DNA from 2 places in the Janibacter terrae genome. Region 2 is predicted to be linked to the other one. Evidence: riboswitches for the same ligand, from Rfam matches in the RefSeq annotation. Region 2 holds a riboswitch; the other holds the start of a gene.

Region 1 (11,516 bases), 1.0 Mb from region 2:
CGCCGGGGACCTCCTCGGGCGCGTACTCGTCCTGCATCGCGGCGGAGAGGGCGAGCAGGTTGCGCAGGTAGGGGGTCGCCTGGTCGGCGCGCTGCTCGACGTCGTCGAGGAGGCCGCGGTTGGCGATGGCCAGCTGGAGCAGCCCGGTCGAGTCGAGCGCGAGGAGCCGGTCGGCCTGGTAGGTGCGCTGCGCGGAGACCCCGGAGAGCGCGCAGGTGAGGGCGGCGACGGTGAGCGAGCCGACCGCCGTCCGGGGCGAAGGGAGTCCCCGTCGCCGCAGGCCGACGCCGAGGAGGACGACGCCGAGCCCGAGCGCGGCACCGGCGGCGAAGCGCAGGCCGACGCCCGTCGCGGCCTCGCGGATGACCCGGGTGCGTTCGTCGGGGCCGACGTCGAGGGCGCTGGCGTCGAGGTCGCCGGAGCGGACGAGCTCGGTGATCTCCGGCTTGACGCGCGGCGCGACGTCGACGCCCGGGGCCAGCCCGGAGAAGCGGGCCGACACGCTCCCGACGACCGTGTCCGTCCCGATCCGCGAGCGGTCGCCCCACCCTGGGGCGAGCCGCACGTCGGCGGCGTAGTACCCGGTCTCGACCGTGACGGGCCACAGCGCGGCGGTGACGAGCCCACCGGTGAGCGTCGCGGCGGCCACGAGCGCGGCCATGCCGGCGCGTCGCATCAGCTCGGTCCATCGCACCGCCCCACTGTAGGCAGACGGCCGCTGGCACCCACATTGCTACTTGTCGGTAACCGCGTCTAGGCTCACGGCATGAACGCAGATGCCATCGTCGTCGGCCACGGACTGGCCGGGCTCGTCGCGGCCGCGGAGCTCGCGGATGCCGGCCGACGGGTCCTCCTCGTCGACCAGGAGAGCGAGGCCAACCTCGGGGGACAGGCGCACTGGTCCTTCGGTGGGCTGTTCTTCGTCGACAGCCCCGAGCAGCGTCGCCTGGGCATCAAGGACTCCGCGGACCTCGCGCACTCGGACTGGATGAACACCGCCGGATTCGACCGGGACGAGGACCACTGGCCGCGCCGGTGGGCGCAGGCCTACCTCGACTTCGCCGGCGGGGAGAAGCGCGCCTGGCTCCACGAGCAGGGGATGCGCTGGTTCCCGATCGTCGGCTGGGCCGAGCGCGGCGACGGCTCCGCGCACGGCCACGGCAACTCGGTCCCTCGGTTCCACATCACGTGGGGGACGGGACCGGGGGTGGTCGCCCCCTTCGTCCGTCGTGTCGAGGAGGCGCGCGAAGGGGGCCTGGTCACCTACGCGCACCGCCATCGCGTCGACGAGCTGGTCGTCGAAGGGGGTGCCGTCGTCGGCGTCCGAGGCGTCCGGCTCGCGGCCGACCCGGCCGAGCGCGGTGTCGCGACCAACCGCGACCCCGTGGGCGGATTCGAGCTGCGGGCGCCGGTCGTGCTCGTCGCCTCCGGCGGCATCGGCGGCAACCACGACCTCGTCCGGGAGAACTGGCCCGAGCGCCTCGGGACCCCGCCCCGGCGCATGGTCACGGGTGTGCCCGCGCACGTCGACGGCCGGATGATCGCCATCACCGAGGCCGCCGGAGGGCGCCTCATCAACCGCGACCGCATGTGGCACTACGTCGAGGGGATCCGCAACTGGGACCCGATCTGGGCCGGTCACGGCATCCGGATCCTGCCCGGGCCGAGCTCCATGTGGCTCGACGCCGAGGGCAACCGCCTGCCGGCGCCGCTGCTCCCGGGGTACGACACCCTCGGCACCCTCGAGCACCTGCGCCGGACCGGCCACGACCACTCGTGGTTCGTCACCAACCGGTCGGTCGCGGGCAAGGAGTTCGCGCTGTCCGGGTCGGAGCAGAACCAGGACCTCACCGGCAAGGACATCGGCGGCGTCATCCGCAAGCGCTCGCTCGCCGACGTCACGCCGTCGATGCAGGCCTTCCTCGACCACGGCGCCGACTTCGTCCAGGCCGACACGGTCGAGGAGCTCGTCGCGCAGATGAACGGGCTGGTCGAGGACGGTGAGCCGCAGCTCGACGTCGCGCACGTCAAGCGCCTGCTCGACGAGCGCGACGCGCAGCTGGACAACGCCTACTCCAAGGACGCCCAGGTCGCCGCGATGCGCGTGGCCCGCAGCTACATCGGGGACAAGATCTCCAAGCGGGCCTACCCGCCGCACAAGCTCCAGGACCCCAAGAAGGGGCCGCTCGTCGGCGTCAAGCTGCACATCCTCTCCCGCAAGACCCTCGGGGGCTTCGAGACCGACCTGTCCGCGCGGGTCCTCGGGCACGACGGGGAGCCGGTCCGCGGGCTGTACGCGGCGGGCGAGGCGGCCGGCTTTGGCGGCGGCGGCCTCCACGGCTACCGCGCGCTCGAGGGCACCTTCCTCGGCGGGTGCATCTTCTCCGGCCGCACCGCGGGGCGGGCGATGGGCGCCGAGCTCGGGGACTGACCCCCTTCGTCCGGCCGCGGGAGCCCGCATTGCCCTAGGGGAATGCGGGCTCGCGGCTGCATTCCCCTAGGGCAATGCGAAGGGGGGAGGGGTCGCGTCAGGCGGTGAGCAGGATCTTGCCGATGTGGCCGCTCGCCTCGAGCTCGCGGTGGGCGTCGGCCGCCCGGTCGAGCGGGTGCGTGCCCTGGACGATCGGGCGGACCGCGCCGTCCTCGATGAGCGGCCAGACGTGCTCGCGGACCGCGGCGACGATCGCCGCCTTCTCCTCAGCGGGCCGGGCGCGCAAGGAGGTCGCGATGACCGCGGCCCGCTTGCTGAGGAGCTTGCCGAGGTCGAGCTCGCCCTTGCGGCCACCCATGAGGCCGATGACGACCAGACGCCCCGACGTGGCCAGGACGTCGACGTTGCGGGGCAGGTACTTCGCCCCCATGAGGTCGAGGACCACGTCGGCGCCGTGGCCGTCGGTCGCGGCCCGGACCTCCTCGACGAAGTCCTGCTCCTTGTAGTCGACGAGGATCTCGGCGCCCAGGTCGCGGCAGACGTCGAGCTTGTCCTGCGAGCCGGCCGTCACCGCCACGCGCGCCCCGGCCGCCGTGGCGAGCTGGATGGCCATCGTGCCGATGCCGGAGGACCCACCGTGCACGAGGAAGACCTCACCGGGCTGCAGGTTGGCCGTCATGAAGACGTTGGACCAGACCGTGCACGCCACCTCGGGCAACCCCGCGGCGTCGGTGAGGGAGACCCCCTTCGGCACGGGGAGGAGCTGTGCCGCGGGGACCTTGACCTGCTCCGCGTAACCGCCGCCGTCGACGAGGGCGCAGACCTCGTCGCCGACGGACCAGCCCTCGACCTGCGGGCCGACCTCGCGGACCGTGCCCGAGACCTCGAGGCCCGGCAGGGGGGAGGCGCCCTTCGGCGGCGGGTAGTGCCCGAGGCGCTGCATGACGTCCGCGCGGTTGACCCCCGCGGCGACCATGTCGACGACGACCTCGCCGGGACCCGCCACGGGCGGGTGGACCTCGGTGACCTGCAGGACGTCGGCGTCACCGGGCTCGTTGATTGAGATGCCGCGCATCAGGAGACCTTGTCGAGCTCGCCCTCGAGGTTGCGCATCGCGTCGGGCAGGTGGCCCGCCGACTTCTTGTAGAAGTGGGCCGCCTGGCGCGTGGCCATCGTGCGCGCCAGACCCATCGCGAGGCCCGCGAGTGCGGCGAAGGCGATCGCCTCACCGATCGGGTTCTCCGGGTTGTTGGGGTCGATCGACTCGTCCCTGCCGGCGCGCGACCAGATGACCTGCACGATCTTGTTCGCGACCATGCCGGCCAGGATCGCCGAGCCCGTGCCGAGGATCTTCCAGACCATGTTGCCCACGTCGGTGTTCCCTTCAACGTCGATCGGTGGCCGACGGATTCGCCCACCCGGTACGGGTCCCACACTGCCACAGGACGTCCTCCCGGTCCGCCGGGCCACCGGGCTCGGTATGCTGGTCGGGCACGACAGGGGAGCGCAGCAGCGCTGAGAGTGCGGGCAACCGCAGACCCTCGTACCTGATCCGGCTAGCACCGGCGTAGGGAGTCGAGTCTCAAGGGACGTCGTCGCCGGCACGACCCTGCGGTCGCGTCGACGACCACGGTCCTCCCTGTGGGTTACGACACAGGAGATGCACCCATCATGACCACCACCACGTCCTCGACGGAGCGCGCCACCGCGACCGTCCTCGCTACCCGCCCGCTCATGCGGTGGCGCACCGTCGACCTGCTGACCATCGCCTTCCTCGGCGTGGCCTTCGGCGTCGCCTACTGGGGCTACGGCCTGCTCTACAACGGCCCGATCTCCGCGCTCGGGCTCGCCTTCCAGCCCCTCTTCGGGCTCTTCGTCGGCTTCTGGTTCATCGCCGGGATCGTCGGTGGCCTCGTCGTCCGCCGTCCCGGCGCCGCCCTGGCCTGCGAGCTCATCGCCGCGATCGTCTCGGCCCTCTTCGGCAACCAGTGGGGCGTGACGACCATCGTCTCCGGGCTCGCGCAGGGACTCGGGGCCGAGATCGCCTTCGCGATCTTCGCCTACAAGGCCTTCGGCCCCGCCGTCGCGGTCCTCGCCGGTGCGCTGTCAGCGCCCCTGGAGTGGGTCTACGAGATCGCGTACTACTTCACCGACTGGACCTGGACCTGGAAGCTCGCCTACCTCCCGCTCATGGTCGTCTCGGGTCTCGTCGTCGCCGGCATCGGCGGGTGGCTGCTCACCCGGGCTCTCGCGCGGGCCGGCGCGCTCAACCCCTTCCCGCCCGGGCAGGAGCTCCTCGAGCGGCGGGCCGTCTGATCGGTGACCGCTGACCATGCGTCCGGCGGGGGGCGGGTCGAGGTCGAGGGCCTCACCTGGCGCCCCGTCGGACGAAGAGAGCCGGTCCTGCGGGACCTGTACCTCACGCTCGACCCGGGCGAGCGTGTCCTGCTCGTCGGGCCGAGCGGGTCGGGCAAGTCCACGTTGCTGCGTGCCCTCGCCGGCCTGCTGCTCACCGTCGACTCCGGTGACCTCACGGGGTCCGTCCGGGTCGACGGCCGGGCCCCCGGGGAACGGCCCGGCACCGTCGGGCTCGTCCTGCAGGAGCCGGGCTCGGGCACCGTGGCCGCGACCGTCGAGCGCGACGTGGCCTTCGGCCTGGAGAACGTCGCGGTCGACCCGAGCGACATGCCCGCCCGCGTGGCGGCCGCGCTCGCCGCGGTCGGCCTCGACCACCTCGACCCCGGCACCCCGACCGGCGCGCTCTCGGGCGGGCAGACGCAGCGACTCGCGCTGGCCGGCGCCCTCGCCCTGCACCCCGCGCTGATGCTCCTCGACGAGCCCACCGCCATGCTCGACGACGCGAGTGCCGCCCGGGTGCGCGAGGCCGTGGTCCGCGGCGCCGCCGGCGTCACGACCGTCGTCGTCGAGCACCGGCTCGGGCCGTGGCTGCCGCACGTCGACCGCCTGCTCGTCCTCGGCCGCGACGGCCGGGTGCACCACGACGGACCACCACGGACCGTCCTGGCCGACCACGGGGAGGCCCTCGCCGCAGACGGCATCTGGGTGCCCGGCGTGCCCGCACCCGAGCCGCTCGCCGTCGACCTCGGTCCGCTCGCCGTCCCGGCCACCGACCCGGTCATCACGGTCGACCCCCTCGTCGTCGAGCGTCGGCGAAGCCGCCTCGACGGCAGCAGCGAGGTGAGCACCGCCCTCGTCACGGACACCCCGCTCGACCTGCGGGCCCACCGGGCCACGGCGCTCACCGGGCCGAGCGGTGGGGGCAAGAGCACGTGGCTGGCGGCGATCGCGGGGCTCCTGCCCCCTTCGTCCGGGGGTGTGATGACGGGCGATGGCCGGGACGTGGCCGGGTTGCCGGCGACGGAGGTCGCGCCGCTCATCGGATGGGTGCCGCAGTGGAGCTCGAGCGCGCTCCTCGCGCGGACGGTCCTGGACGAGGTGACCCTGACCGGCGCCACCCTCGGCGCCCCGGACGAAGGGGGCGCCCGTCACCTGCTCGAGGTGCTCGGCCTCGCCCACCTCGAGTCCGCCGACCCGCAGACCCTCTCCGGCGGCGAGCAGCGCCGCCTGGCCGTCGCCGCCGCCCTCGCCCACGGCCCGGCCGCCGTGCTCGCCGACGAGCCGACGGTCGGCCAGGACCGGGGCACCTGGTCGGCCGTGACCGGGCTCCTCCTCGCGCACCGCGCCCGCGGCGGCGCGGTCGTCGCCGCCACGCACGACGCCGACCTCGTCGCGCTCGTCGATGAGACCAGGCCCGTCGTGCCACCGCCCGCGGCGCCGCCCCGGACCACCCCGCGTGCGGTCCTGTCGCGCTGCGGTCCGCTCTCCCTCTTCGCCGCCGCGGCCCTGCCGATGGTCGCGGCGGTCCTCTCGCCGGGCTGGCAGGTCTCGCTCGCGATCCTCGGGCTGCTCGCTCTCGGTGCACTCGTCGGTCTGGCCAACCAGCGCGGGTCGGGCGGCGGGTGGACCGACGCCGCGCGGTGGCGCGCACTCGGTATCCGGCTCGTCCCGGCGCTCCTCGGTGCTCTCGGCGTCGGGTGGTCGACCTGGCTCCTCGGGGCGCGCGAGGTCGACACGGCGCTGTCCGCGGCGACTCGGTTGCTCGTCATCGTCGTCCCCTCGGCGATCACCCTCGCCTTCGTCGACCCCGACGACCTCGCCGACCACCTCGCCCAGCGGCTGCGGCTGCCGCCGCGGCCGGTCGTCGCCCTCGGCGCGGCGCTCCAGCGCGTGCAGTCCTTCGGCGAGGTGTGGGCCGAGATCGGGTGGGCGCGCCGGCTGCGCGGCCAGGGCATCACGTGGCGACGGCCGGGGTCGGTGCTCGCGCACCTGTGGGCCTCGACCTTCGGCATGCTGCTGCGCTCGCTCGGGTCGGCCGCGACCCTCGCCGTGGCGATGGACGCCCGGGGCTTCGCGACGGCGGGCCGGCGCACCTGGGTCTCACGGGCGCCGTGGACCCGGGCCGACACCCTCGTCGTCGTGGCCGCGCTCGTCCCGGTCGTGGTCGCGCTCGCCGCGCGGGCCTGACTCAGCAGGAGCCCTTGAGCTCCTCGAACCAGGCGATCTGCCACCCCGACGGGCTGGGCCACTGCCGGTTGATGACGTGGAAGCGCACCGGGTGCGGGCCCGGCCCCTGCGAACCCTCGACCTTGGCGCCGCTCGCGTCGACCGCGTACGTCGCGCTCTCGTCGATGCACCCGCGCACCTCGACGAAGGGGGCGACCGCAACCCCGCCCTTCGCGGGAGGGTCCAGGTCGATGTCGGTCGCCTCGGGGTCGGCGGTGAGCTTCGCCTGGCCGGACATCCGGTGGTGCTCGACGTCGAGCTCGCCCGCCTCGGCGACGACCGAGGTGGCCGCGCGCCCCTCGGCGAAGCCGATCGAGGAGGTGTCGCGGTAGCTCCCGGGGTCGCTGAGCACCGTGTTGCGGCCGCTCACGTACTGGTACACGGCCCCGCGGGCGCGCTCCTTCGCCACCTCCTCACCGGTCGGCGGCGTCGTCGTGCTCGAGCTCACGAGCTGTCGATCGATGGTCTCGTCCGGGTACTCCTCGCCGCACCCGGAGAGCAGGAGCCCGGCGACCGCGACGAGGACGAAGGGGGTGGCGCCCGCGTGGCGTCGGGTCACTTGGTGACCACCTGGTTCTCGCCGATGCGGACCCAGAGGGACTGCGGGAAGGAGAGCGTCGTGCTGTCGGGACCGGCCGCGTCGCGGAAGTCGATCTTCCAGTGCGTCGTGACCCGCACGAGGTAGTTGCCGGGCTTCTTGTACTTGTGCCCGCAGGTCGGCGTGCGGTCGCGCATGTACGGCATGAAGGCCGGGCTCTTCCCGCAGGACTTCGTCGTGCCGTCCCCCATCTCCCACACGACGTGGGTCACGCGTGCGTTGATGTAGTAGCCCGTCGACTCATCGGTCGCCTCGATCGGGCCCCACTGGGAGTCGAAGGGGGCGCGGGGCCACATCCACACCCACAGGCCGACGGGAGCCATGCGCCAGCCGTCGAAGCGGGAGTGCATCGGCACGGGGTTGGGGGCCAGACCGGGGTACATCGCGCGGAACTTGGTCCGCACGCCCCGCTCGAGGTCCTCCTGCAGGTTGCCCGGGCTGTCGGTGCGCGGCTCGCGCACGGACCAGAAGGAGTCCTTGGGGACGACCTGGCCCTCGTCGTCCAGGCCGAAGCAGGTGTAGAGCTTGCCCCTGCGCTGCCACAGGGGGTCCGACGGGTCGGGCTGGGGGTCTGCGGCGAGGACGTAGCACTGCCGCTCGTTGCTCCAGGAGCCACCGACGGCGTTCTCGCAGGGGACGGCCTCGTGCTCCGGCGCTCCGCGGTTGCACGGCGGGATGACCTTGCCGCCGCCGCCCTTGCCCCCGTCGCCGTTGCTCTTCTCACCGCCGAAGATGATCCGGCAGCTGGCGTTGAGCCCGAAGTTCTGGCAGATGCCCGCGTCGCTCGGGGGCGCGGTGGCCAGCGAGGTGACGAGCAGCAGGAGGGTGACGCCGAGGACGCCGAGGAGCCGCTCGCGGCGCAAGAGGGTCGGGGCGGACATGTGGGCCTCCTCAGACCGCGTGGTGGGTGGTCGTCCGCGTCTGCTCCGCGGTGAGCTCGGGCAGGGTGGCGAGCAGCTGGAGCGAGGCCGCCTCGAGCTCGCGGTCGGCGAGGCGCGCGCAGTCGGCGAGGCCGACCGCCGCGGCCTCCACGGCGGGCAGGTCCCCGAGCTCGTGTGCGGCGAGCAGCTGCATCCGCCACAGGGCCTCGACCCCGGGCTCGACCGTGAGGCCGACGACGGTCGCGTCGAGGGCGGTCGCCCAGCGGCCCTCCATGAGGAGCCGTCGGGCGAGCTCGGTGGCCGTGGTCGTGATGGCGAAGACCATCTGGGCCCGCAGCGCCTCGGCCCACACGTAGTGGCGCGGGTGCACCCCGGCGAAGGGGCGGCCACGCACCAGGCCGAGCGCCTGCTCGAGGTGGTCGGTCCCGGCGACGGAGGGGTCGCCGGGGACGAGCCCGCGGAAGAGTCCCCAGTCGCTCACGAGACCCTCGGCGGCCGTGCGGCCGGCGTCGGGCAGAGGGGTCTGCACGAGCCACTCGCCGAGGCCGGTGAGCGCGCGGTTGCGCACGAGCACGTGGTCGTGCTGGGCCCGGTTGGGCCACAGGGCGTCGTCGACCTCGCTGCCGCTCGCGCACGGGTGGAGGTTGACGAAGGCGGCGAGCTCGGTGAGCCGCATGCGGTGGGCGGCGGCCACCTCACCGACGTTGTCGATGTCGACCGGCCCGAGCACGCGCAGGACCGGCGCGTGCGTCGGGGCGGCGAGCTCGCGGACCCGCTCCGGGAAGGCGATGACCGGCGGCAACGGCGTACCCGGGGTCGGGGTGATCTGGTTGGACAACCAGTGGGGCGCGCTCGCCAGGGCGGTGAGGTCCAGGCCCCCGGTGCGGCGCACCGTCGGGACGTCGTCGCCCGGCGTCGACGAGCTCTGCGCCACCGGGGTGTGGACCGGCGTGTTCCAGCGGACCGGCGTCCCGTGGGCGACCCGGTCGTGCGACTGCGAGCGGCGCACCGTGGGGGCGTCGTCGACGGGCAGGTCGGCGGAGGGGTTGACGATGATGCCGGGCGCGCCCATGGCGGCCGCGGCCTCGCCGATGCTCGCCAGGGTCGGCTCGCCGTCGGGGGGCGCCCAGCGGTCGGTCGACGGGGCGACGAGGGCGAAGAGGTCGGCGAGCCGGGCGGCGTCGTGCTCGCTGAGGCGTTGCGGGTGCAGCTGCAGGTATGCCGGGGAGAGGACCGCGGTGCTCGGGTCGTCGGCGATGGTCAGCGCGTCCGCACCGTCGGGGGCGCTCGTCGCCGCGTGTGCGAGCGCGACGCGGGGGGAGGAGGCCACGGCCGTGTCGAGTCGGCGGCGGTCGCGGGCGTCGAGGTCGCCGCTGACGATGATGACCTCGCGGGCCGTCGGGCTGATCTGGACCTCCACCGAGAGGGTGTAGGTCGCCATGTCGGGCACGAAGCGCACCCGGGGGGAGGCGATGACCTGCTCCAGGGACGCATCGCCCCCGATGACCGTGACGGTCGTCGCGTCGGACCACGGGGCGGTCGCCAGCGCCAGCGTCATCGCGGCCAGGGTCTCGCGGGTGTGCTCGCCGGCACCCACGACCGCGAAGGTGCGGGCCTGCGCGAGGTTGACGAGGACCTGGGCGCCCTCGTCGTCCTGGCCGACGACGACCAGGGACGGGAAGGGGGCAGCGACCTCGGCGAGTGCCTGCCGGTCGAGCGTCACGGCCCGGTCGACGGCGAGGGTCCACAGCCGCGGGTCGGCGGTGGAGGTCCACGGCGCCGGCAGCCGCATGGGGTCGGCGAGCTGCACGTCGAGCTGCTCGCGGGTCATGCGGACCGAGTACAGCCCGGGCAGGGCGCGGCCGGCGTCTGCTGCGGATGCGGCGACGTGGCGCAGCGCGAGGTCGATGGTCTCGGCGGTGTGACGGTCGGCCGCGAGCCGCAGGTCCCGCTCGAGCCCGGTCGGGTCGGACCGGTCGGGCGTGCCCAGCCGCGCTGCGTGGCGGCGCCGCGCCAGGTCGACGAGCGCGACGAGGCCGGCGGCGGTGAGGCCCGACAGGCCGAGGACGGTGCTGCCCCACTTGTCCGCGGGGTCTCCGGCGAGCGTCGGGTCGAGCGCACCCCGGTCGGTGTCGTCGGCGTCGTCCGCGGTGGTGTCGGCAGCGGTGTCGCTGCCGAGGTTCGCGGCCGCGGTGTGGATGGTGGCGCCGGACCCGGCGCCGGCACCGGCCGCACCCGTCGTGGCGTCCTTCGCAGCGGGGTCGGCGGCGGAGTCGGCGGTGGTGTCGGCGGCGGGCGGCGTCGTGGTCGCCGAGGCGTCCCCGTCGCCGGGCAGCTGGAGGGTCCAGCCCGGCTTGATGAGGTCGGGGTCGGTCAGGCGGTCGCCGTCCGGCTGCTCGACCGAGCCGGTCGCATCGACGATCTCGGTGTAGCGGTCGCCCGACCCGAGCTCGTCCTCGGCGATGTCCCAGAGGGTGTCGCCCGCCTCGACGGTGCGGGTGTCCTCCGAGGGAGCGGTGTCGCTCGCTGCGTCAGCGGGCAGCTGCAGGGTCTGGCCGGGTGAGATCCAGTGAGAGGCCGGGATGGTGTCCCGGTTGAGGTCGACGATCTCGGTGTAGCGGGTGCCGTCACCGAGGCGCTGCTCGGCGATCGACCACAGGCTCTCGCCCCGGGCGACCTCGTGGCTGACGCTCTCGCGGGTGTCGCTCGCCCGGTCCGCGGTGGGGGCATCGCTCGCGACCTGGTCCGCCACGGCGCCCGCAGCGGAGGTGGCCGCGAGACCACCTGCGAGGGCGGTCGAGGACGCTGTCGTGGACCCGACGTCGCCCGGCATGGGGGCGGCGCTGGCGGTCGCCCAGCTGCCGACCGCGGGGAGGCTGACGAAGAGCAGCGCCGCCGTGCCGACGACGTAGCGGGCGATGCCCTGCGGGAGCGAGAGGCCCGGCAGCTGGGGCACATCGGTGCCGAGCAGCCGCGCCACGACCTCGAGGACGATCGAGAGGACGATGAAGAGCCATGCCAG
Region 2 (11,516 bases):
GGGGCGAGGGCGAGCACCGGGAGGAAGATGTGGACCTGGTCGACGTAGTTGCCGACGACGCCGGCACGCACGGCGGCCCGCCCGGCCGGCGGCAGGCCCGGGACGAGGCTCATCGGCCGGGCTCGCCGGCGACGTAGACGCTGGCGCCGAGCTCGACGAACTGGCGGGACTTCGCCGCCATGCCCGCCTCGACGACGGCACGCTGCTCCGCGGCCGAGCCGTAGGCGTCCCGGATGTCCTGGCTGATCCGCATCGAGCAGAACTTCGGGCCGCACATCGAGCAGAAGTGCGCGGTCTTCGCCGGTTCGGCCGGCAGGGTCTCGTCGTGGAAGGCCATCGCCGTCTCCGGGTCGAGGGAGAGCGCGAACTGGTCGTGCCAGCGGAACTCGAAGCGGGCCTTGCTCAGCGCGTCGTCGCGCACCCGGGCGCCCGGGTGGCCCTTGGCCAGGTCGGCCGCGTGTGCCGCGATCTTGTAGGTGATGACGCCGACCTTGACGTCATCTCGGTTGGGCAGGCCGAGGTGCTCCTTGGGCGTGACATAGCAGAGCATCGCCGTCCCGTGGCGGGCGATCTCGGCGGCACCGATCGCGGAGGTGATGTGGTCGTAGCCGGGTGCGATGTCGGTGACGAGCGGGCCGAGCGTGTAGAAGGGCGCACCGTGGCACCAGTCCTGCTCGAGGTCGATGTTGTCCTTGACCAGGTGCATCGGCACGTGGCCGGGGCCCTCGACCATGACCTGCACGTCGTGTTCCCACGCCCGCTGCGTCAGCTCGCCGAGGGTGCGCAGCTCGGCGAGCTGGGCCTCGTCGTTGGCGTCGGCGATCGATCCGGGACGGAGACCGTCGCCGAGGGAGAAGGCGACGTCGTAGCGCGCGAAGATCTCGCACAGCTCGTCGAAGTGGGTCCACAGGAAGGACTCCTCGTGGTGGGCCAGGCACCAACCGGCCATGATCGAGCCGCCGCGCGAGACGATCCCGGTGACGCGGTCGGCCGTCATGGGGACGAACGGCAGCCGCACGCCCGCGTGGATGGTCATGTAGTCAACACCCTGCTCGCACTGCTCGATGACCGTGTCGCGGAAGATCTCCCAGGTGAGCGCCTCCGCCTGCCCATCGACCTTCTCCAGCGCCTGGTAGATCGGCACGGTCCCGATCGGCACCGGGCTGTTGCGGATCAACCACTCACGGGTGGTGTGGATGTCGTCGCCGGTCGACAGGTCCATCACCGTGTCGGCGCCCCAGCGGGTGGCCCAGGTCAGCTTCTCGACCTCCTCGGCGATCGAGGAGGTGACCGCGGAGTTGCCGATGTTGGCGTTGATCTTCGTCAGGAAGGCCCGCCCGATGATCATCGGCTCGGACTCGGGGTGGTTGACGTTGTTGGGGATGATCGCCCGACCGGCAGCGACCTCGTCACGGACGAGCTCGGGTGAGCAGCCTTCTCGCAGAGCGACAAAGCGCATCTCCGCGGTGATCTCACCGCGCCTCGCGTAGTGCATCTGCGTGACCGTGCGGCCGCCCTCGGAGCGAAGGGGGGTCCGCTCGCGTCCGCGCCAGGCCAGCGAGGCCTCGCCGCGGCGCATGGCCGAGCGTCCGTCGTCGGCCAGATCGCGCGGGCGACCCTCATAGACCTCGACGTCACCGCGGGCCCGGATCCACTCGGTGCGCAGGTCGGGCAGACCGACCTGCGGGTCCGAGCCCGGCCCACGGGTCCGGTAGACGTGCACGTCCTCGTGGGGGGTGCCGTCCGGAGCCGGCGCCAAGGAGATCGCGGTGACCGGCACGCGGATGCTCTCGTCGTGCGGGTCGACGACCTCGACCCGACGGTGCTGGGGGTGGACTTCGGACTCAAGGGGTGTGCGCATGCAGCGCCTCCTCTTCCTTCGCCGGCATGATCCGGACAGGTTCAGACGGTCCGGACGGCGGTAGTCCGATCTCAGCTCGTGCCCGAGCTCCCGTGGGGGTGCCACCACACTAACCACATCGCTACTGTGCTCGCATGAGCGCCCCCCTCCCTCGGCCGCCGATCGCGTTGTCCATCGCCGGATCCGACCCGTCGGGAGGCGCCGGCATCCAAGCGGACCTGAAGACCTTCAGCGCACTGGGCGCCTACGGCACCTGCGTGATCACCGCCCTGACCGCCCAGTCGACTCGTGGGGTCACGCTCGTCCACGACGTACCGGTCGACGTCGTCCGGGCCCAGGTCGAGACCCTCGTGGAGGACGTGCGCATCGACGTGGTCAAGGTCGGGATGCTGGCCTCGCGGGCGCTCGTCGAGACCGTGCACGAGCTCCTCTCCCACGGTGCCCTGGGCGACGTGCCCGTCGTGCTCGACCCGGTCATGGTGTCCACCTCCGGGTCGCGTCTGCTCGCCGAGGGCGCCGTCGCCGCGGTGCGCGAGCTGCTCCCCCGGGCCGACGTCATCACGCCCAACGTCCCGGAGGCCGCGGTCCTGCTCGACGAGCCGGTCGCTGGGTCACCGGACGAGCTCGCGGACCAGGCCCGGCGCCTGCGCGAGCTCGGCGCACGCAGGGTGCTGGCCAAGGGAGGGCACCTCGCCGGCGACGCGTCCGTCGACATCTGGCTCGACGCCTCGGACCCGTTGCCGCTCAAGGCTCCTCGCATCACGACGGGGGCGACGCACGGTACCGGCTGCACGCTGAGCTCGGCGATCGCCGCCCTTCGTCCCCGACACGACGAGTGGCTGCCCGCGGTCATCGAGGCCAAGGCGTGGCTCACCGAGGCACTGCGTCACGGTGAGGCCCTCGACATCGGCCGGGGGCCGGGGCCGGTGCACCACTTCCACGAGCACGAGCGGTGGCGGGCGCCGGTCGGCGGGTGAGCCGCGTCCCCGGGGCCGGCCCTACCGCTCGCGGCGCCCGGCCCGCACCCAGCTGACCGCCATGGCCCCTGCCGCGAGCAGCCACGCCGTGACGGCGACCCACAGCCACGCCGCCCCGATGGCCTCGACGAGCGGCAGGGCGTCGGCCCGCCCGAGGTACATCCCGGCGACCGCGTACATGCCGAGCGGGAAGACGATGCTCCACCACGTGGACTCGTACCGCAGGGGGATGCGGTGCACGAGGTGGCGCCAGACGCCGACCGCGAAGAGCACGGGGATCAGCCACGTCGCCCAGGCCCAGCACAGGACGACGAGACCGGCGATGAGCCCCGAGGTCGCGTCCACCATCGGCGTCGAGTCCATCTCGACGATCTTGGCGCCCGCGACGACGGTGATCGCGACCGCACCCATCGAGACCCAGTACGGGGGGTTGAGGTCCTGCGGGCTGAGCGGGTAGAGCACGAGCCGCAGCGCGACGAAGACGGCACAGGCGGCGTAGAGGACGACCCCGACAGACCACGCGAGGACCGCGAGGACGGCGAGCGCCTGCCTCCCGGAGGTGACGACGGGCTCGAGCCCCGCGGCGGCCGCGGCGACCGACTGGCTGCCGACGACCCAGATGAACCAGGTGCCGTTGGCCTCCGTGAGCACGGGTCGCTCCGCCCGGGAGAGGACGGCGGCCCACGGCACCCCGTAGCCGAGGAGGACCCAGGCGGTCGTGGCAGCGACGAGGAGGACGGCGCTCACGCCGGGCGCGATCTCGATGAGCCGGACGGCGAGCACGCCCGTCCCGGCCACGACCGTGAAGTAGCCGAAGGCGAGCCGCGGGTCGTGCAGGTCGGCGAGCGCCCGCTCGCGGTGGCCCACGAGTCGGACGACGAGCGCGAGCACCAGGGCGACCCACGCGGTCGCGGCGACGACGAGCAGGACGGTCGAAGGGAGGGCCCGCCCCTGCTGGTCCATCCCGACCGAGACGATGCCGGTCGCCATGACGAAGGCGAAGGCTCCGGGTGGCAGACCCGCGACGGCCGAGCGCACGTGGTCCATGTCAGGCGTCGACGTCGTGCAGGTGGTGCTCGACGTCGTGCAGGAGGTAGCGGGCGAGCTGGGTGACGGTGAAGGGCCGGCCGTCTCCGCGCAGACCCGTCCGCTCCCAGTCGTCGCCGCGCACCCGGGCCAGGACGGCAACGGTGCGCTGCGTCTCGTCGGCGATCTCGCGCTCGACCTGCGCCGGGTCTGCGGCCCAGAACCGACGACGGACCGCCTCGGCCTCCCCGTCGTAGTCGGCGAAGGCAGCGCCCTGCGTCGCGAGCATCGCCTCGACCCGCTCACGCAGGACCCGGACGAGGTCACGGGAGTGGCCGGCGTACTCGACGGTCGACCAGACGCCGGGGGCCGGTCGCTCGCCGGCGTCCGGGCGCTGCAGCGCCGTCGCGAAGCGGCGGGCTGCGGTCTGCAGACGCTCGCCGGTCAGCACGGGGTCGTGGGGGGCGTACCCGCACTCCCGGCACCCGTCGTCCACGACGAAGGTCCAGTCGCGGGCGTCGGGCGTGGCGGGAGGAGGCGTGGCGTCCATGACCGCCATGGTGCCACTCGGGCTCTTTACTGAATGCTTAACGTCCACCACACTGGTGGGCGTGGCGAACGATCCCACCACCGAAACCCTCGCGACGGTGGTCGAGCTCGTGACCCGGGTGGGGAGTGCCTCGCAGGAGCCGGACCAACGACTCGAGGTCATCGTCGACCTGTTGTCCGAGCGTCTGCACTCCGACGTGGGCCTCATGGTCCACGGCGCGCCCGACGGTTTTGCCGTGCGGGCGGTGGGTCGTGCCGCCACGCCGGACGCGCGACGTCGGATGGGCGAGGAGATGCGCATCACCGGCGCCCCCGACCCGCTGCTCGACCCCTTCCGCCGCGGCTCCATCGAGCCGACCACCGCGGCTCGCGCCCACGGCGGCCAAGAGGCCTGGCAGGCGAGTGCCAAGTGCATCGGCAGCATCGAGATCTGGGGCATCAACCAGGTCGCAGCCCTGCCGGTGAGGGGTGGCGTGGAGTTCGTGGCCTTCCTCATCGGGCGGTACGGGGAGGACTACGACGACGACGACCTGGACCTGCTGCGGTCGGTCCAACCGGTCGTCGCCGGTCTGGCACAGCTCCTCGAGCCCGAGCACCTGATCGTCCCGAGTCTGCGGGTCGCCCGTCTCACGGCGCGCGAGGAGGAGGTGTTGCGGCTGCTTGCCGGCGGGCACAAGGCCAGCTCCATCGCGCGCCGGATCGGGTGCTCCCAGCGGACGGTGCACCGGCACCTGTCCAACGTGTACGGCAAGCTCGACGTGGGCGACCGGCTGACGGCGGTGACCCGGGCCCAGCAGCTCGGCCTGCTCGCGGAGGGGCCGGCCTTCGAGCTCGAGCCCTCCGACCACGGGAAGCGCTGACCGGTCGCCCACCCCCGCGCCATGGGTAGATGTACCCATGGCGAGGCCCTGCGGCGCAGCGGTGTGCTTGGACCCGTGACCACCGGACGGGCCGGTGGCCCGGGGAGAGGAACCATCCGATGTCACGCACGATCCTGCGCAGGGCCCTGGCCGTCACGGCCGGCACGGCCGCACTCACCTTCGGCGTCGCCAGCACGGCCAGCGCCCACCACTGCTACAAGGTCGACTGGAACGAGAAGGCCTACGCCCAGCAGTCCACGAACGGCTCGCCGTGGATGCCGCTGACCAACCTCGGGGCGATGATCATCGCCGAGGACATCGGCCTGCCGGAGTGCTCCGGCTACGCCCACATCGCCGTCCATCACTGGATGACCGAGACCGGCACCACCACCGAGCCGCTCATCCACACCAAGGCGACCGTCGGGGGCGGCGCCGCCCACCAGGGCAAGACCGTCAAGCCCTTCGCCTACCTCGGGGACGCCGACTTCGCGATCCTCGAGGAGGGCCTCGGGATGGCGATCGAGCAGTGTATGGCCGACCAGGCCTGATCGGGTGGGGTGGTCGGGCGGTCGGGATCAGTCCTCGACGAGGGGGACGAACCGGTAGCGACCGTGACGGGTCACGGTCGTGCCGCCCGACCCCCGCACCACGCGCAGCATCTCGCCGGCGACGGGGATGACCATCACTCCTCCCGGGCGCAGCTGCTCGACCAGCGCGTCGGGCAGCGCGGCGGGCTCGGCCGAGACGAGTACACGGTCGAAGGGGGCCCGGTCCGGGGCCCCGAGGACGCCGGCCTCGGCCCGCTCGACGTGCACCCAGGGTCGGGGGTCGAGGGCGAGCGCATCCCGCGCTGCTGCCACCAGCTGCGGGATGCGCTCGACCCCCAGGACGCTGCCGGAGGGGCCGACGAGCTCGCCGAGGATCGCCGCCGTCCAGCCCGAGCCGCTGCCCACGTCCAGGACGCTCAGGCCCGGGCGCACGTCGAGCAGGCGCAGCATGGCCAGGACCGTACGAGGCTGGGAGTTGGTCTGCTCGTACCCGATGGCCAGGGGGGCGTCGAGGTGGGCCGACGCTCGACGTGCCGGGGGGAGGAACCGCTCACGTGGGCAGGCGCGCATCGCGGCCTCGACCCGGTCCGGACGCTGCATCCTGTGACTCCTGACGCGGATCCGGGAGACCGTCAGGCGAAGAGCGCGGCGAGCCGGTCGAGCGAGGCCTGCAACCTATCGCTCGTGGTGCGGCGGGCGCGGGCGAGGCGCCGCTCGTCGGTCAGCTCGCTCCAGTCGTAGGTGTGGGTGACCTCGGTGCGGCCGTCGTCGGTCGGGGTGAGCTCCCAGCGCCACAGGTGGCCGGGGGGCACGCTGCCGGGTTCGGCGGGTCGCCAGGCGATCCGCCGCCCCTCCTCGAACTCGACGACGTGGTTGTCGCGTCGCATGCCGTCCTTGGTGAGGACCATGACGAAGACGTCACCGACGGCCCGGACGCGCTGCCCCGACGGCGCCTCGGCGAGGTTGTCGTTGCCGTCCCACGCGGGCTGGCGGGCGGGGTCGGCGATCTGCTCGAAGACCGCCTCCGGGGGCGCGTCGACGACGGCGGTGGCACTGACGACCCTGGTCTCGTCCATGGCACCCACCCTAGGGTGCGACGTCAGTCGGTGACCGCGATGACGATCTTGCCGTTGGCGGAGCCGCTGCGGCTCAGGGCGAAGGCGTCGGCCACCTGCTCGAGGGCGAAGGAGCGGTCGATCTCGACCGCGAGCCGCCCGGCGGCGACCTCCTGCAGCAGCTGTGCCAGACGCTCGCCGTCGGGCCGCACCCACACCCACCGGCCGCCGTGCTCCTCGACGGTGGGGTCGGCGACCGAGGCGAGGCGCCCCCCTTCGCGCAGCACGTCGAGGGAGACCTTGAGGACGCCGCCCACGAGGTCGGCCACGGCGTCGACCCCGTCCGGCGCCGCCTGCGCGAGGCGCTCGCGCAGCCCCTCCCCGTAGGCCACCGGCGTCACCCCGATCGCCGTCAGGCGGTCGTGGTTGGCGGGCGACGCGGTGCCCAGCACGGTCGCGCCGGCGGCCACGGCCAGCTGCGAGGCCAGGTACCCGACGCCTCCGGACGCGGCGTGGACCAGGAGGGTGTCCCCCTTCGTCACGGCGAGCGTCTCGAGGACGCGCAGCGCGGTGAGCCCGGTGAGCGGCAGGGCGGCGGCGACGTCGTCGCCCACCTCGTCCGGGACGGCCGCGACGTCGTCGGCCATGACCGTCACGTACTCGGCGAAGGTCCCGGCGGAGACGATCTGCTTGCGCGCGTAGGAAGCCACCCGGTCGCCCTCGGCGAGCTCCGGGGTGTCCGGGCCCACCGCGTCGACGACGCCGGCCACGTCCCACCCGGGGATGACGGGGAAGCTTGCGTCCATGAGGGCGTCGAGCCCGCCGGACATGACCTTCCAGTCCACCGGGTTGACCGCGGCGCGGGTCACGCGGATGCGGACCTCACCGGGCCCGACCTTGGGGACGGGCAGGTCGGCCATCCGCAGCTCGTCGTCGTCGCCGTACCGGTCATAGGTCATCGCTCGCATGGTGGGGTCAACGGCCCGATGGCGCGTGCGCATTCCGCGCGGGGCTCAGTCCGCCTTCTTCACGACGCTGGACTTGAGGAGGATCTCGCCGAAGGGAGCCACCTTGGCCTCGAGGTCGTGCCCGTCACCGCGGTCGGGGATGATCCGGATGCTGCGGACCTTCGTCCCGATCTTGAGCACGCCGCCGCCGGATCCCTTGACCTTCAGGCCCCGGACCACGGTGACGCTGTCGCCGTCGACGAGGACGTTGCCGACGGCGTCCTTGGTCACCGGCTCGGCCGCGTCCGGGCCCGGCTGCGACGCGTCGTCGGGCGACCACTCGTGGGCGCACATCGGGCAGGTGAGGAGTGCGCCGGACGCGTAGGTGAACTCGCCCGCGCACTCGGGGCACGCCGGCAGCTGGTCGCTCATGGGTCCGGACTCTAGCCTGAGGTCATGGCCCTGAGGATGGACAACGTCGGCATCGTCGTCGAGGACCTCGCCGCGACGGTGGAGTTCTTCCGTGAGCTCGGTCTCGAGCTTGAGGGCGAAGGGGAGGTCGCGGGCGAGTGGGCCGGTCGCGTCACCGGTCTGGGCGACCAACGCGTCGAGATCGCGATGATGCGCACACCGGACGGCCATGGCCGCCTCGAGCTCAGCCGCTTCGTCGAGCCGGCCGTCATCGCCGACCACCGCACCGCGCCGGTCAACGCGCTGGGCTACCTGCGGGTGATGTTCGCGGTGGACGACCTCGACGCGACGTTGGAGCGGTTGCGGGCCAAGGGCGCCGAGCTCGTGGGAGAGGTCGAGCGGTACGAGGACGCCTACCGGCTCTGCTACATCCGTGGTCCCGAGGGCATCCTCATCGGCCTGGCCGAAGAGCTGGGCTGACCCGACCGCGCCGGCTCCCTCAGGCCAGGAGGTTCCCGCTCAGGTGGACCTCCACGTCGTGGGCGTGCGCGAGGTCGACGAGCCGCGGAGCGATGTCGGCGAAGGACTGCGGTGACAGCGGGAGCGTGAGGTCGCGCAGGGCGCTGCGACCGTCGACGAGCTCGAGCTCGATGGACCGCCGCCCGTCACGCATGCCGAGCCCGGTGCCGGCCGTGCGGTCGAGGCCGCCCTGGACCGCGGCTCGCAGGCGGTACCCGGGATCGAGCCGGGCGAGCGCGTTGGTGCGGCGAGCTCCCGGCAGATGGCTCCCGAGGGTGAGCGAGGAGATCTCGTCCCAGTCGATGTGGGGCTGGCCGACGCTGACCATCCCGTCGAGGACGACGAGCCCGTCCAGACCGCGGTCGTCGACGACGACCAGGGCGTCGGCCTGCCGGGACTGCCGCAGGACCTTGGTGAGCACCTCGACGGCACTGACCACTGTCGCGAGGGCCAGCAGGAAGAAGAAGATCCCGAACCCACAGCCGACGATCTTGCCGGCGAGGTCCAGCTGCTCGAGGGAGCCGATGACCATCCAGACCCCGAGGGCGCCCAGGGCGATCATCAGGAGCGTGGCGAGGCCGAAGCCCACGAGCTGCCGGCCGGCGCGACCCGGGTCGTACCGCAGGCTCAGCCGCTCACCGCTCCACGTGCTCACGGGTCGAGCGTAGGGCCGCGACCTCCACTAGCGTGACGGGACCGATCCTCGGCAACGGCGCCGGGGCCGACCTGGAGGCAGTCATGGCGAACCGGACGTACAACATCAGCGAGATCGTCGGCACGTCCCCCGACGGGGTGGACGCGGCCGTGAGGAACGCGATCTCCGAGGCATCGCAGACGCTGCGCAACCTCGACTGGTTCGAGGTGCAGTCCGTCCGCGGTCACGTCGAGGGCGACCAGGTCGCCGACTGGCAGGTGACGATCAAGCTGGGCTTCCGGCACGAAGGGTGAGCGGGGGCGGCCACGGGGCCGAGGTGACCGTCGCGGAGGTCCTGGAGCGCGGGCAGACGGACCCGGCGGCGGCGCACGTCTTCACGCGCACGTATGCCGCGGATGCCCTGGCCGCGGCTCGCGCGGCGGACGCTGCCGCCCCGGGGCCCGAGCGGCCCCTGGCCGGCCTGCCGGTCACGATCAAGGACCTCTTCGACGTCGCTGGTGAGACCACGCTGTCCGGCACGTCCGTGCGCCGGGGGCTGCCCGCCGCCGAGGCTGATGCCGTCGTCGTGGCGCGCCTGCGCCGGTCCGGCGCAGCGATCACCGGACTGACCAACATGGTCGAGTACGCCTTCGGCGGGGTGGGCCTGAACCCGCACTTGGGCACCCCGCGCAACCCCGCGGACCCCGACGTGGCGCGCGTCCCGGGCGGCTCGTCGTCCGGGGCCGCGGTGTCGGTGGGGCTGGGGCTGGCGGTCGCTGCCGTGGGCTCGGACACCGCCGGGTCGGTGCGGATCCCCGCAGCCCTGTGCGGACTGGTGGGGTTCAAGCCCACCCAGCGGCGGGTGCCCCTGACCGGGGCGGTCGAGCTGTCCCGCTCGCTGGACTCGGTCGGGCCGATCGCCCACTCGGTCGCCGACTGCCTCACCCTGGACGCCGTCCTGGCCGACGACCCGCTCGACGTGGCCGCGCGTCCGTTGTCGGGCATGCGGCTCGCGGCTGCCACGACGCTCGTCCTCGACGACCTCGAGCCGGCGGTCGCCACGGCCTACGAGCGGGCCCTGCGGATCCTCGCCGATGCGGGGGCGAGCGTCGAGGAGGTGCCGCTGCCGCAGCTCGGCCGGATCGCGGAGCTCAACCAACCGGCCGGCCTGTCACCGATCGAGTGCTACGCCGCGCACGGAGAGCTGGTCCGCTCCCGTCACGACGAGGTCGACCCCCGCGTCTGGCAGCGGATGGCGCCGGGGCACGGGATCAGCGCGGCCGACTACCTCGCCATCCAGGACCGCCGCGCGCGGTGGATCGCCGAGACCGAGCGGGCGCTCGCTCCCTTCGACGCCGTGCTGTGCCCGACGGTGCCGATCGTGGCGCCGGCGATCGCCGAGCTGGAGGCCTCCGACGAGGCCTACTTCGCCGCGAACCGGCTGCTCCTGCGCAACCCCTTCGTCGTCAGCTGGCTCGACGGCTGCGCCTTCTCGCTGCCCTGCCACGCGCCCGGCGAGCTGCCGGTCGGCCTCATGGTCGCGGGACCCCGCGGCACCGATGCCCGCGTCGCCGAGGTGGCCCTGGCGGCCGAGCTGGCGCTCGCCGCGCGCTGAGCGGGTGCGGGTCAGACGTTGAAGCGGAACTCCACGACGTCGCCGTCGACCATGACGTAGTCCTTGCCCTCCATGCGGACCTTGCCGGCGGCCTTGGCCTCGGCCATGGACCCGAGCCGGTCGAGGTCCTCGAAGGAGACGACCTCGGCCTTGATGAACCCGCGCTCGAAGTCGGTGTGGATGACGCCAGCCGCCTTGGGGGCGGTGTCACCGCGGTGGATCGTCCACGCGCGCGACTCCTTGGGGCCGGCCGTGAGGTAGGTCTGCAGGCCGAGGGTGTTGAACCCCTTGCGCGCCAGCTGGTCCAGACCCGGCTCGTCGATGCCGACGCTCTCGAGGAGCTCACGCGCGTCCTCGTCGTCGAGCTCCGCGACCTCGGACTCGAGCTTGGCGTTGAGGAAGATCGCCTCGGCCGGCTCGACGAGCGCCTGCATCTGCGCCTGCAGCTCGGTGTCGGTCAGCTGGTCCTCGTCGACGTTGAAGACGTAGAGGAAGGGCTTGGTCGTGAGGAGAC

What was found. A riboswitch is a leader RNA that binds a small molecule or an ion and turns the genes downstream of it on or off. The one in region 2 is predicted to bind thiamine pyrophosphate.
Region 1: another riboswitch for thiamine pyrophosphate. It lies ahead of V3C34_RS00885 (ECF transporter S component); the one in region 2 lies ahead of thiC (phosphomethylpyrimidine synthase ThiC).

Annotation. Positions count from the first base shown of each region.
Region 1 covers NZ_CP144167.1:163,984-175,499, reverse strand. Annotated here, with positions in the region: gene V3C34_RS00905 (metallophosphoesterase family protein) at 1-694, opposite strand, end outside; gene V3C34_RS00900 (FAD-binding dehydrogenase) at 767-2,431, shown strand; gene V3C34_RS00895 (NAD(P)H-quinone oxidoreductase) at 2,529-3,506, opposite strand; gene V3C34_RS00890 (DUF4235 domain-containing protein) at 3,506-3,793, opposite strand; TPP riboswitch at 3,920-4,022, shown strand; gene V3C34_RS00885 (ECF transporter S component) at 4,103-4,747, shown strand; gene V3C34_RS00880 (ATP-binding cassette domain-containing protein) at 4,751-6,976, shown strand; gene V3C34_RS00875 (hypothetical protein) at 6,978-7,574, opposite strand; gene V3C34_RS00870 (PKD domain-containing protein) at 7,571-8,494, opposite strand; gene V3C34_RS00865 (LysM peptidoglycan-binding domain-containing protein) at 8,505-11,516, opposite strand, start outside.
Region 2 covers NZ_CP144167.1:1,210,293-1,221,808, reverse strand. Annotated here, with positions in the region: gene V3C34_RS06205 (MFS transporter) at 1-113, opposite strand, end outside; gene thiC (phosphomethylpyrimidine synthase ThiC) at 110-1,861, opposite strand; TPP riboswitch at 1,856-1,965, opposite strand; gene thiD (bifunctional hydroxymethylpyrimidine kinase/phosphomethylpyrimidine kinase) at 1,996-2,838, shown strand; gene V3C34_RS06190 (tellurite resistance/C4-dicarboxylate transporter family protein) at 2,860-3,885, opposite strand; gene V3C34_RS06185 (DinB family protein) at 3,887-4,414, opposite strand; gene V3C34_RS06180 (helix-turn-helix transcriptional regulator) at 4,476-5,273, shown strand; gene V3C34_RS06175 (hypothetical protein) at 5,393-5,821, shown strand; gene V3C34_RS06170 (protein-L-isoaspartate O-methyltransferase) at 5,849-6,442, opposite strand; gene V3C34_RS06165 (SRPBCC family protein) at 6,454-6,897, opposite strand; gene V3C34_RS06160 (NADP-dependent oxidoreductase) at 6,921-7,844, opposite strand; gene V3C34_RS06155 (zinc ribbon domain-containing protein YjdM) at 7,890-8,255, opposite strand; gene V3C34_RS06150 (VOC family protein) at 8,280-8,714, shown strand; gene V3C34_RS06145 (hypothetical protein) at 8,734-9,408, opposite strand; gene V3C34_RS06140 (dodecin) at 9,492-9,701, shown strand; gene V3C34_RS06135 (amidase) at 9,725-11,002, shown strand; gene ychF (redox-regulated ATPase YchF) at 11,014-11,516, opposite strand, start outside.